One region of the Halomonas sp. 141 genome, then DNA from elsewhere that is predicted to be linked to it. Evidence: predicted binding sites of a transcription regulator. Region 1 holds the regulator's gene; each other region holds the start of a gene.
What was found. Region 1 encodes FNR, which switches genes on or off when oxygen is low (the NO sensors DNR and NnrR bind a similar motif). Its sites were predicted from a motif close to TTGATNTANATCAA; they were not measured.

Region 1 (3,340 bases):
GGCACTCTCCTTTGACGCAGACATCGGTGCCGACGACGTCACTGAAGCCCTGGCGCGCAGCAATGCCAGCCAGCGGCCGCTCTCCCTGTACGTGCACGTGCCCTTTTGCCGCAAGATCTGCTTCTACTGCGCCTGCAACAAGATCGCCACCAAGAATACCCAGCTGGCCGAACCCTACCTATCGCGCCTCGATCGTGAAATGGTGTTGACCTCTCGCCATCTGGATACTCGGCGGCCCGTGCAGCAGCTGCACTGGGGCGGTGGCACCCCAACGTTCCTGACCCTGGCGCAAATGAGCGACCTGGTAGACAGGCTGGACGCGAGATTTGGGCTCTCCAACGCTCCTGACCGCGATTACGCCATCGAGATCGACCCCCGCGAAGCAGATGTCTTTACCCTGCGCCACCTGCAGTCGCTGGGTTTCAATCGCCTCAGCCTGGGCGTCCAGGACCTGAACCCCAGGGTGCAGGCGGCCATCAACCGCGTGCAGCCCAAGGTCATGACCGAAACCCTGATGGACGAAGCGCATCGGCTGGGCTTTCGTTCCCTCAATCTGGATCTGATTTACGGGCTACCGTTTCAGACCGAGCAGAGCTTTGCCGACACGCTTGGCCAGGTCATCGACCTCAACCCGGCCCGCTTGTCGGTGTTCAATTACGCCCACATGCCCAGCCGCTTTGCCCCCCAGCGGCGCATCAGCGAAACAGACCTGCCCAGCGCCGACGAGAAGTTGGCGATCCTGCGCACCACCATCGAGATGCTCACTCAGGCAGGCTACGTGCATATCGGCATGGACCACTTTGCCCGCCCGGACGACAGCCTCGCCCAGGCACAGCGCCAGGGCACTCTGCAGCGTAACTTCCAGGGCTACTCCAGCCACGCCCAGTGCGACCTGATTGGCCTGGGCGTTTCGGCCATTTCCCGTATCGATGATCTGTATGCCCAGAACCCCACCCAGCTGGCCGCGTATGAAGCGGCATTGGATGAAGGTCGGCTGGCAACCGTCAAAGGAGTACGTTTAAATAAGGACGACCTAATACGGAGAGACGTCATCGAGCGCCTGATGTGCGATATGGAAATTGACCTGGCCAGCGTTGGCCAGCGCTGGCACATCGACGCGCCTGCCTACTTCGCCAGTGCGCTGGAGCATCTGCAGCCTGCCGAGCGGGATGGCCTGCTGCAGCGCGAAGGGAACCGCCTGCGGGCAACGCCGACCGGGCGGCTGCTGATTCGCCACCTGGCCATGGCGTTCGATGCGCGCCTGCAAACCCAGTCATCGCAACGCTACTCGAAGATCGTATAAACGGCACCTTGAGACATCCACCCCCTGACCCTATGATGGCTAATGAAAAGGGAGAACAACATGCCATATCCTGCCAGCCAACGACGTTCACTGCTGCAAGAGGCGCGCTGCCAGACCTGCAGCCTCAGCTCGCTGTGCCTACCGCTCGCCCTGGAGCTGGAGGATATGAGCCAGTTCGACGCCATCATCCGCCGCCGCGCACCGCTCAAGAAGGGCGAACCGCTGTTTCGCCAGGGCGATGCGTTCACCAGCGTCTATGCGGTACGTTCCGGCAGCCTGAAACAGGTGACCAGCGAAGGCAACGGCAACGACCAGTTGACCAATTTCTATCTGCCCAGCGAGCTGGTAGGGTTGGATGGTATCGATGAGGAGCAGTATCCCGGCAGCGTGATTGCCCTGGAAACCACCTCGGTGTGCGAGATTCCTTTCGACCGCCTGGACACCCTATCGGAAGAGCTGCCGGAACTGCGCGGCCAGCTTTACCGCAGCATGAGCAAGGAGCTGCGCGATGATCGGCGCATGATGCGCCTGCTATCACGCAAAACTGCCGACCAGCGGCTGGCCAGCTTCCTGATTACCCTCTCTGACCGCTTCCGGCGACGCGGCTACTCGCCCTACAGCTTCCGGCTCTCCATGTCCCGCGCCGATATGGGGAACTACCTGGGGCTGGCCGTCGAGACCGTCAGCCGCATCCTGAGCCGCTTTCAGCAACAGAACGTGGTGGCCGTCTCGGGCCGAGAGGTCAATATTCTCGACCTGCAGCGGCTCATCACCCTGGCCGAAGAAGAGGAGCAGGCGATCAGCTCACGTTGAACGCCTGAATGCGCCCTTCCATCAGCGCCGCCTGTTTGGCTTCCAGCCCCACGAAGTCGAACAGCGCCCGGTCGGCCAACTGGGAAGGCGCTACATTGGTGACGGCCTTGAACATGCTCTCCAGCCGCCCCGGGTGCTTCTTGTCCCATTCGGCCAGCATGTCCTTGACGATCTGACGCTGCATATTGGGCTGCGACCCGCACAGGTTGCAGGGAATGATCGGAAACTCCATCAGCCGTGAGAATTCGGCAATGTCCGCCTCCTTGCAGTAGGCCAAGGGGCGGATCACGATGTTCTTGCCGTCGTCGGACAGCAGCTTGGGCGGCATGGCCTTCAGGGTTCCGCCAAAGAACATGTTGAGAAACAGCGTCTCGAGGATATCTTCCCGGTGGTGGCCCAGGGCAATCTTGTTGGCGCCGATCTCCTCGGCAAACCCGTAGAGCGACCCGCGACGCAGTCGCGAGCAGAGCGCGCAGGTGGTCTTGCCTTCCGGGGTTTTCTCCTTCACCACCGAATAGGTATCCCGCTCCAGAATGTGGTACTCCACACCCAGCCTATCAAGGTAACGGGGCAACACGTGCTCGGGAAAGCCCGGTTGTTTCTGGTCGAGGTTGACCGCCACCAGGGAAAAGTTGACCGGCGCATTGCGCTGCAGATTGCGCAGGATTTCCAGCATGGTGTAGCTGTCCTTGCCGCCCGACAGGCATACCATGACCCGATCCCCCTCATCGATCATGTTGTAATCGATGATGGCGTTGCCCACTTCACGACGAAGACGCTTTTGCAACTTGTTGAATTCGCGCTTCTGTTTGGCATCCTGAAGTTCAGGCTGCTGTTCAGACGCCGCTTTGGTGGCACGCGTCGCCGAGGAGGGGTCGAAAAAGTCAGGTGATAACATGGTCGTTGTACTGCCGATGGGTGAAGGAGCAGCGGCTATTCTACAAGACTCGCAGGCGCGACCCAATACAAACCCATCGTCTGCATTTGGCTGCACCGGGCGGCTGTGCCTCGTTCTACACCGTCAAGAGACGCTCACTCTGCAGGCGTTGATAGAGCAGCGCCGCCGCCGTGGCCTCGCTATGCACCGAAGGCCAGGCCAGCGGCAGGCACCAGCACGACAGCGCTTCGTTGATGCTCGGGCCGACCTCCGCCTGGGGATGCAAACGGCGTAGCTGACGAGCGTGTAGCCTGGCCAGGTCGACCTGAGCATTGGGCAGCCCAAAC
Region 2 (3,340 bases), on a different contig from region 1:
AACCGCCTGGCGCAGCACGCGCCGCGCCTGCGCCACTGGGCGCTGCCGGGCGGCCATAACCTGCACGTGGAACACCCCAGGGCCATGGCACTGCAATTGGCACAGCAACTGGCGCAGCACTTCGCACAAACGCTGCCGCGCTGAGGCGCGGCAAGCGCATGGTGCACTGAGTCAGTACGTGGCTCACTGAATCAGCAGTAGCCAGGGCAGACCAATGGCCAGCCAGGCCACCAGGAACAGCAGCCCGAAGATGGCCCCCAGGCGCCAGTACAGCGTGCTGGGCAAGTAGCCGCTGCCGTAATACACCGGGCTGGGGCCGGTGCCATAAGGGGTCAGGATGCCCATGAAGCCCAGGGTGGGCAGCAACAGCAGAATGAACAGCTGCATGTCCAGCCCTGCAATGCCTGACGCCGCCGCCAGCATGACCGGCAGCAGGGCAGTCACGTGGGCGGTGATGCTGGCGAAGAAGTAGTGCAGAACATAGAAGATGACCACCAGGGCGACCATGGCCAGCAGCGGGTCGAAGTGGCTGATCTGCCCACCTACCAGGTTACCGAACCAGCCCACGAAGCCCACCTGGCTCAAGCCACCCGCCAGAGCCACCAGGGTGGCAAACCACACGAAGGTGTTCCAGGCGGCGCGGTTGTCGAGAATGTCGTTCCAGCTCACCATGCCGGTCAGCAGCATGCCGCAGATGACCACCAGCCCCACCAGCGACGCCGATACCCGGTCGCCAGCGAAGATCCACAGCAGCAGCGCGGTGACCACCATGATGACCAGCACGATTTCGTGGCGGGTCAGCGGGCCCAGGGTCTGCAGCTCCCCTTTCGCCCAGTCGGAGATCTCATCCCCGGCCTTTACCTCCGGGGCGCACAGCCAGTAGCACAGCAGCGGCACCAACAGCAGCAGAAGGACCCCCACCGGCACCACCGCCACGAACCACTGCCCCCAACTGATATGGATGCCCGTGGCGCTTTCGGTGAGCGCGATGGCCAGCAGGTTCGGCGCCAGGGCAGTGAGAAACATCGAGCTGGTCACGCAGGTGGCCGCAATGGCGGTCCACATCAGGAAGCTGCCCATACGCTTCATGCTGGGGTCATTGGGGTGCGAGTCGTACAGCGGTGGCAGGTTACGAATGACCGGATAGATGGTGCCTGCGCTGCGCGCCGTATTGGAGGGCGTAAAAGGGGCCAGAATGCCATCGGCGATCATCACCGCGTAACCCAGGGTCAGCGTGCGCTTGCCCATGGCGTGCACCAGCCACAGCGAGATCCGCCGCCCCAGCCCGGTCTTTTCATACCCCAGGGCAAACATGAAGGCACCGAAAATCAGCCAGACGGTAGCGTTGGTGAACCCCGAAACCGCCCAGGCGAAGGCCTGGTTGGCAGCGTTGAAGCCGTCGTTGGCCAGCTGCTCCGGGGAGAACAGCACCCAGCGGGAAAGCAGCGCCACCAGGGTAACGCCGACCAGCCCGATGACCGCGCCGGGCAGGGGTTCCAGAATCAGGCCGACCACACAGCCCAAAAAGATGGCGAAGAAGTACCAGGCATGGGGCGGTAGCCCGGCCGGGGTGGGCAGCAGGGCGATCACCAGCGTGGTGGCCAGTGGCGCGAGCAGCGGCCAGCGAGAGCGGAGCGAAGTGCTGAGGTTCATGGCGACCTCTCGATAAGGTTATCGGCAAGCCGTAGCGCCTTGCCTGAGTGAGCACAGCAGAGATGAGATCCAGCGTGGTGTTTCACGGGTGTCAGGGAAAGCATAGGCAAGGCAAGTCGCGGTTTATTTGATCTATATCAATCATGCTTTAGATCAAGGCCGAGGGCCTGTCGGGCTGTGATAACGTCGCTTCATCAGCAGGGCGGCAGGCCGTGCGCTGGCCGGCGTCGCGTCATGAGAATTGCGTCATGAGAAGTCCGTAATGAGAATTGCGTCATGAGTAGTGCAGCCGCACAGGGGGGTGCCATGCAGCAGCAGGATGTGGATATCGTCATCGTCGGCGGTGGGGGCGCTGGCCTGCGGGCCGCCATAGCGGCCGCCGAGCAGGCCAAGCAGGGCGGTCACGCGCAGCGCATTGCGCTGGTCTCCAAGGTGTATCCCATGCGTTCCCACACGGTGGCGGCCGAAGGGGGCGCGGCGGCGGTGACCAGTGACGAGGACTCGTTTCAGGCGCACTTCGACGACACGGTTTCTGGGGGCGACTGGCTGGTGGAGCAGGGCGTGGTGGACTACTTCGTGCGCCACGCCTATCAGGAACTGGTGCAGATGGAGCGCTGGGGGTGCCCCTGGAGCCGCCAGCCCGATGGCCGCATACAGGTGCGCCGCTTTGGTGGCATGAAAACGGCGCGCACCTGGTTTGCTGCCGACAAGACCGGCTTCCATATGCTGCACACGCTGTTTCAGACCTCGCTGAAATACCCCGAGATCGAACGCTTCGACGAGTACTTCGTGCTGGACCTGGCGGTGCACGAAGGGGCCGTGGTGGGCGTCATTGCCCTGCAGGTCGCCACGGGTGAGCTGCTGCTGTTGCGTGCCAAGGCGGTGGTGTTGGCCACCGGCGGGGCGGGGCGGCTGTTTCGCTTCAACACCAATGCGGGCATCGTCACCGGTGACGGCATGGCCATGGCCTACCGCCACGGCGTGGCGCTGCGCGACATGGAGTTCGTGCAGTACCACCCCACCGGCCTGCCCGGCTCGGGCATCCTGATCACCGAAGCGTGCCGGGGGGAAGGCGGTATCCTGCTCAACAATGAGGGTTACCGCTACCTGCAGGATTACGGCCTGGGGCCGGAAACCCCCTTGGGCAAGCCGGAAAACAAGTACATGGAGCTGGGCCCTCGAGACAAGCTTTCCCAGGCGTTCTGGCAGGAGCAGCAAGCCGGGCGCACCGGCAAGTTTGGCGACAGCGACGTGGTCTATCTCGACCTTCGTCACTTGGGCGCCGACTATCTGCATGAGCGCCTGCCGTTCATCTGCGAGCTGGCCAAATCCTATATCAACGTCGACCCCGTCAAGGAGCCGATCCCGATTCGGCCTGCGGTGCACTACACCATGGGCGGCATCGAAACCGATCCCCAGTGCGAAACGACCATTGCAGGCCTGTACGCCGCCGGGGAGTGTGCGTCGGTGGGCCTGCATGGGGCCAACCGGCTGGGCTCCAACTCGCTGACCGAGCTGCTGGTCTTTGGCCGCTTGGCCGGGGAGCAGGCCAGCCAGCGGGCCGCCCGCACCGACTGGGTGGCGCTGCCGGTCTTGCAGGCGCAGGCCCAGCGGCAGCAGGCGCGGCTGGCCACGCTATGCGATGGCCAGGGCAGCGGTGAATCCTGGGTGACGCTCAAGCACGCCA
Region 3 (3,340 bases), on a different contig from region 1:
GACTCTCGCGCGGCTCGCTCTAAAGTATAGGGCGCAACATAGTCGGCGAACTCCTCGAAGCTCATATCCGTCCAGCTATTGGCGTTATCGGCGTTCTTCGCCGCCTGTTGCAGTGGGTGCTCGTCGCGCAGGCCATAGCCGATATCATCGGTGCCGAGCGCAAAGTTGACATGCTTATCAACGAATGATCGGTTTACCCGGTCGGTCTGAATAATATGGTTGGCGATGTAGTTAAGGATCACGATATCCGCATTGGGCGACATAATCATGGGGATATCGGCCAACTCAAAGCTGCGGTGCTCAAAAGTCGACAGCACGGCAACCTGGGTGTCCGGGAAAGAGAGCCTACGGTCGGTCACGCGGGTCCAGAGCACCGGGTGCATCTCAGCCATGTTAGAGCCCCACAGCACAAAGGCATCTGCATGTTCAATATCGTCGTACACGCCCATGGGCTCATCCGAGCCGAAGGTGCGCATAAAGCCGAATACCGCCGAGGCCATACAGTGGCGGGCGTTGGGGTCGATATTGTTCGAGCGCAGCCCGGCTTTAAATAGCTTACTGGCCGCGTAGCCTTCCCAGATCGTCCACTGGCCAGAGCCAAACAGCGCGACGCTCTCTGGGCCATGTTCACGAATGGCGCTGGTGATTTTTTCCGCCATAAGGTCGAGCGCTTCATCCCAGGAGACCGGCTCGAAATCGCCATCTTTCGCGTATTGACCGTTGCGCTTACGCAGTAGCGGCTGGGTTAAGCGATCCTCCCCATAGAGAATTTTGGAAAGAAAATAGCCTTTAACACAGTTAAGCCCCCGGTTCACTTCGGACTGGTTATCACCGTGAGTCGCCACGATTTGGCCGTTATAGGTGCCAACCATGACGCTACAGCCGACACCGCAAAAACGGCAAGGTGCTTTATCCCACTGCAAGCGGTTCAGATCAGCATGGGTAATTAGATTGCTGGCGCCGGCGGGAATCGACATCCCCGCCGTAGCAGCGGCCACCGCTGCGGCGTTCGCCTTTACAAACTCTCGGCGTGTTAGTTTCATTGCTCCCCCTCCTGTACGTGCGGCTCATCCGCTGACAGAGCATCAACGACTTCGTGATAAACAAAGGCGGCGTCAATAACGCCAGGCTGCTCGCGTACGTGATCCATTAAAGCCAATAGTTGTTGTTCGTCAGTATGTTCGGCGACGACCACGAGCTTTCCAGCCGCGTCTTCGCCCATCACTTCGCCAACGCTATGTTGGGTAATCCACTCCGCTGTCTGCTTCAGCGCCTCGGGCCGCGCATGAACGATAAAGCTAATGATGTGCAGCAGTTGATCAGCCATAGACGGTATCTTTTGTTATCAGTGAGATTGCCTGGTTAGGGCAGGCGGAGTAGCAAGCACCACAGCCGGTGCAGCTTTCTAAGTGGATCTCAGGTTGCGGTGGCCGACCACCGGGGCGCAGCGGAAAGCGAATTACGTTCCACTCGCAGGCGTCCTGGCAGCTTTGGCAATGGATACTCGCCAGTGCCAAGCAGTGCGGCTGAACTTCAGCTTGCCAAGCAAAGGCTTCGCTAACGCTACCGCCGCGCTCTATCGCCTGTGGCGCGCATACCGTTGCGCAGTCACCGCACAGTGAGCAGCCCGCTTGGGCAAAGCTAAGCTCGGGATAGCCACCGCCACCGCGGGACAAAATGCCTTCCGGGCACGCGTCGATGCAGGCGTTACAACCGGTACAGAGGTCGAGAAAGGCAGCTCTGCTCCAGGGCGGCCGACGCACATCATCACGCCCTGACAAGCGGCGAAAAAGATTGCGCCGATTATTATTGTTATCCGTGCGCGTCATGAGCATTCCTGCGTTAAAAGAATGTTAACCACTTTATTTAGCAGCGGTTAACACCTTTAAAGTGATCAGATAGAAGCTTGTGACACTGCTATAGCGGCGGGCCAGGGGGGCCTGCAAACATTTGATACATCCACACCAAAAAGCCATAGCCCCCCACCACCGCTACGGCCAAAATGGGAAAGAGCAACACGACAATAAACAGAAAAAGCCCTCGTTCTTGACGCTTGAGGGGCGCTTCCTCTTCTATTATTGGATGAGATTTTTTTGACATAGATAACTCCACAGGGGAAGAACACACCGCTGTAGATGTGTGTTAAAATAGTTATATTTAGAGCGTAGCAACTAAGCCCTGATTTGTCACTTGATCTAGATCAATTTTTCCAAGTTCGTCACTATATCGTTCGCCACCCTGTTTTTTTCCACAAGGGTGACGCAGAGAGGGTCTTGAACCGCCTGTTGATAACTTATTCAGTCAACCGAGTCATGCTGGATGTGCGCCCGGTATTCTCTACGCCGCATGAAGGGCACGCTGGGCTGGCCCACGCCCAGCAGGAGAAGCCGAAACTCCCGCTACACGTGCTTTCCACTGGTCAACAACCCATCATTCGCTTCATTGGACATATTGACAAAGCGATCAACACACGCTACTTCACGCCCTGGATAGAGCAGCTCATCCTGTGGATAAAACAGGGGAAAACCCCTTTCTTATTTGTGCATACTGCAGACAACCGTGAGTCTCCCCAGATGGCTCGTCACCTCTATCGCCTGGTGCAGGCCAAGGCGGCTTTGGCGGACCTGACGCCCTTCGCCGAGGAAAAGCAGAGCCAGCTGTTTTAGGCTGGCTCACTGGCAAGCCTACCCTTGATCGGATAAATTGCGCGTTCTTTCGGAAAAGCACGCTGGCAATCTCTTTTTTCCGAACATCGGTGCAATCTGCCGATATCGACCCATTACAATCGAACTGAAACAGGTGATTTATGGCAAAACTTGCACATGCACAGTGGTCATCTCGTATGGGCTTTGTGCTGGCCGCGGCGGGCTCCGCTGTTGGCCTGGGCAATATCTGGCGCTTCTCATACATGGTGGGCGACAGCGGTGGCGCCGCCTTCGTTCTGGTCTATTTGGCCTGTGTGGCACTGGTCGGCCTACCCATTCTGGTCGCCGAGTGGATGATTGGCCGTCGCGGTCAGAAGAACCCCATCAATACCATGGCCGAACTGGCCGCCAATCATGGCTGCTCGAAAGCGTGGGCGCTGGTGGGGGTCAGCGGCGTCCTGGCTGCCTTTCTGATTCTCTCGTTCTACAGCGTCATCGGCGGCTGGTCGCTGAACTATACGCTGGGCTCGGTGCTCGGTAGCTTCAACGGTCTGGATGCCGACAGTATTGGCAACATCTTCAGCGGCATGCTAGGCAGCCCCTCGGCCCTGCTGCTGTGGCATACGGCGTTCATGGTATTGGTCGTCGGTATCGTGGCACGCGGAGTCACCAAAGGCCTGGAAAGCGCAGCGCGC
Region 4 (3,340 bases), on a different contig from region 1:
CATAGCGCATGGATAACGTTGACAGGCAACTCGGAAAACCGCTTGGCCAGCGCTTCGGCGGCATCGTCATCCATGCGAACCGTGAAATCGGCCAGACCCTGCACGCCCAGCGCTTGCCAATCGATCGACTGCTGGCCGCTCAAATACGCTTCTACCGGCTCCAGATGCTGACTGGCAGGTAATCCCAGCTGCTGCGTTGCACGGGCATTGAGCATGGCCTGAAAGGTAACGTCGGGCGTGAAAGCCAGTGGGTTGTCCTTCATCAGGTCATCCACGTTAGCACTGGCGTCAGGTGTCAATGCCTGCTGCTCTGACGCCAGGGCATTACGCCCCAGGGTTTCCAGCAGGCGATTGATGAAGCCATCCCGCTGTGCAGGCGAGAGCATGCCCTGCTCGTCCAGCGGCAGGGCGAGGAACCAAATAGCCGGTTCAGGCATCGCACCCAGCCGAAACACGATGCCCAGACGCGCCTGACCCAGCCAGGGCTCGGGCCAGGCGTGCTCGGCCTGCTCGAAGCCGCGCAGGGTATCCCGCGAGCAGGGCACCACACGACGCCCCATATGGTAGAGCGTCACGTCGGCACCGTTGCGGGTAAAGAACTCATCGAGGGTAGTAATTGGTTGCATGACATCCTTCCGCATTTCAAGCGTGCACTCTACCTTGATGCTCGGTCACTGTCAGCCGTAACCGTTGATAAAACCATACCTTATCGTCGCGGTGGTCAAAAAGTGAGCAACATTCCCCAAGCCCCGTGGGAGTAGCCGTTGCGACACCTTTCCATAGTTTATCCACAGTCTCTTGCAGGTTTTCTGTGAATCTGTGCATAAACGCGTTGGCCATGCCTCTCGGTGGCAAGTTACCCACAGAGTTGGGATAATCACGCCGACCATTCCTTATGAGTAGACTGTTTATGAGCGTCCATCAACAGCTTCAAACCGCGCTTCTTGAGCTTGAAGCCGCGATGAAAGCCGCCAACCTATGGCGCACCCCTCTTCCAGAGGCGAGCGCGTTTGCCAGTCAGGAGCCCTTTTGTGTGGATACCATGTCGCTGCCCCAGTGGGTGCGCTATGTGTTCGTGGCCCGATTGACCGCACTGGTCGAGGCCCAGGCGACCCTGCCCGCCAGGTGTGAGGTAGCGCCCGCCATGGCCGCTTATCTGATGCAGGAGAAAGTGCGCGCCAGCGACCAGGTGCTGGTCATTCGCGCCATGGAAAGAGTCGACCAGCTGGTGACGGACAACTGAACAGGTAGCCGCCAGCGCGGCGCTGCCGTGCTTCTCAACCAAACAGGCCCGGAGCAAATGCCCCGGGCCTGTTTGGTTGGATGGGTAGCCCCGCATCTTCTAGAAGCGGTAGCTGAGACCCGCCATGACCACAATGGGGTCGATTTCGACGGTGCCCGCTGCGGCGCCATTCACCGTGGCGTCCGTATCGATGTCCAGATACCAGGCGGCGGCATTGAGCGCCCAGTTACCGTCGATCAGCAGGTCGATACCCAGTTGGCCTGCCAGTCCCCAGGAGTCGTCCAGGTCCAACTCACCAATCGCCAGCTGTTCGTCCGAGAAGCGCGTGTAGTTGATACCGGCGCCAATGTAGGGCTGAACCCGTGCCTGGGTGCCGCCCAGCGGGTAATACTGCAGCGTCAGGGTGGGTGGCAGGTGCTTGGTCGAGGCAAGGTTCTCGCCGTTCAGGGCAATGTCGTGCTTGAAGGGCAGTGCGGCCAGCAGTTCGACGCCCATCTTGTCATGAAAGCGATAGCCCAGCGTAAAGGCGAAGTCGGTCTTGTCCTGAACGTCCACCGACAGGGCGCCATCGGCCAGCGCGCCGTTGTCGCTTTTGGGTGACACTTGTGCCACGCCCACGCGGGTAAAGAAATCACCTGCGCCGTAGGCAAAGGCCTGGCTGCTAGCGGCCAGCGTTGCAGCGGCCAGACTGGCAGCGATGAGAGTAGAGGGTTTGAACGGGCGCATAATGTTGCTCCTGACCATGATTAAGGTAAGTGGTTCGCGATCCATGGCGCCACTATAACCAGCCAGAAGCGGTGGGTTATTGACCTGAGGCAAAGAGCGGTGCGCAAGCGGCCAACAATGCAAGAGACCTCCTGCAAGGCGGGGCCTTGACGAGGAGGTCTCGGATGACTGCTTGCCGATGCTCACCGCCTGCCGAAGCAGGCGATGAGGTTGGCATGCTGGCCAAGAGCCGTGGCTAAAAATCGTCGCCAGGCGTAATGGTCAGGATCAGCGTTCGATGTGCTGGTACTCACCGGCATCGGCGGTCATGTTGCTGACGACCAGGATGGCGATGAAGGAGGCGATGAATCCGGGAATGATTTCGTAGACACCCGGGCCACCCAGGAAGGAGCCGCTCCAGCCCAGCGAAATCCAGATCATCACGGTGGCGGCACCGACGATCATGCCCGCCAGCGCGCCGGCACCGTTGGTGCGCGGCCACATCAGCGCGAGGATGATCAGCGGACCAAAGGCGGCGCCAAAGCCTGCCCAGGCGTTACTGACCAGCCCCAGCACCTGCGAGTCTTCATTGGAAGCAATGATGGCGGCCACGATACCCACCAGCACGACGCACACACGGCCCACCGCCACGCACTGCTGCTCGGTGGCATTCTTGTGCAGGAACAGGCGGTAGAAGTCCTCCGTCAGCGAAGAGGAGGAGACCAGCAGCTGGCTTGAGATGGTGCTCATGATCGCTGCCAGCAGCGCCGCGTACAGGAAGCCGGTGATCAACGGGTGGAAGAGCAGGTTGGCCAGCACGATGAAGATGGTTTCAGGATCCTGGATGTCCAGGCCGTTACGTACCGCAAAGGCGCGGCCCGCCAGGCCCAGCGACACGGCACCGATCAGCGAGACCAGCATCCAGCCCATGCCGATGTTACGCGCCACAGGCACGTCTTCTTGTGAGCGAATGGCCATGAAGCGAACGATGATATGCGGCTGACCAAAATAGCCCAGGCCCCAGGTCACCGCCGACAGCCAGCCCACGAACGTCAGCCCCGTGGTCCAGGAGAGCAGCGTGGGATCGACGCTATTGAGTGTCTCCGAGGCCTGTGAGAAACCACCGCCGCCGTCACCGAACAGCACCACCGCAGGCATGATGATCAAGGCCAACATCATGATGCAGCCCTGCACGAAGTCGGTCATGCTCACGGCCAGGAAGCCACCTACCACGGTATAGATCAGGACCACGCCGAGGGTAATGATGACGCCCATGGCGTAGTTGCTCATGTCGCCAAAGTTGTACACCCCGGTAAAGGCCGTTTCGAACAGCTTGCCACCGGCCACCAGGCCCGAGGCGGTATACACGGCAAAGAAGATCACGATCACGAT

Region 2: the regulator FNR is predicted to act here: its motif matches at 1,781-1,794, upstream of frdA (fumarate reductase (quinol) flavoprotein subunit).
Region 3: the regulator FNR is predicted to act here: its motif matches at 2,191-2,204, upstream of napE (periplasmic nitrate reductase, NapE protein).
Region 4: the regulator FNR is predicted to act here: its motif matches at 2,049-2,062, upstream of CWI66_RS11365 (OmpW/AlkL family protein).

Annotation. Positions count from the first base shown of each region.
Region 1 is NZ_PINZ01000005.1:18,997-22,336, forward strand. It holds gene hemN (oxygen-independent coproporphyrinogen III oxidase) at 1-1,303, shown strand, start outside; gene fnr (fumarate/nitrate reduction transcriptional regulator Fnr) at 1,364-2,116, shown strand; gene ttcA (tRNA 2-thiocytidine(32) synthetase TtcA) at 2,103-3,014, opposite strand; gene CWI66_RS03855 (DNA polymerase III subunit epsilon) at 3,130-3,340, opposite strand, start outside.
Region 2 is NZ_PINZ01000046.1:5,755-9,094, forward strand. It holds gene menH (2-succinyl-6-hydroxy-2,4-cyclohexadiene-1-carboxylate synthase) at 1-144, shown strand, start outside; gene CWI66_RS14930 (anion permease) at 184-1,653, opposite strand; gene frdA (fumarate reductase (quinol) flavoprotein subunit) at 1,960-3,340, shown strand, end outside.
Region 3 is NZ_PINZ01000018.1:54,628-57,967, forward strand. It holds gene napA (nitrate reductase catalytic subunit NapA) at 1-1,043, opposite strand, end outside; gene CWI66_RS10065 (chaperone NapD) at 1,040-1,327, opposite strand; gene CWI66_RS10070 (ferredoxin-type protein NapF) at 1,320-1,835, opposite strand; gene napE (periplasmic nitrate reductase, NapE protein) at 1,918-2,100, opposite strand; partial or broken gene CWI66_RS10080 (DUF72 domain-containing protein) at 2,229-2,666, shown strand; gene CWI66_RS10085 (sodium-dependent transporter) at 2,807-3,340, shown strand, end outside.
Region 4 is NZ_PINZ01000023.1:37,973-41,312, forward strand. It holds gene CWI66_RS11355 (DUF3549 family protein) at 1-626, opposite strand, end outside; gene CWI66_RS11360 (YqcC family protein) at 911-1,243, shown strand; gene CWI66_RS11365 (OmpW/AlkL family protein) at 1,343-1,969, opposite strand; gene putP (sodium/proline symporter PutP) at 2,237-3,340, opposite strand, start outside.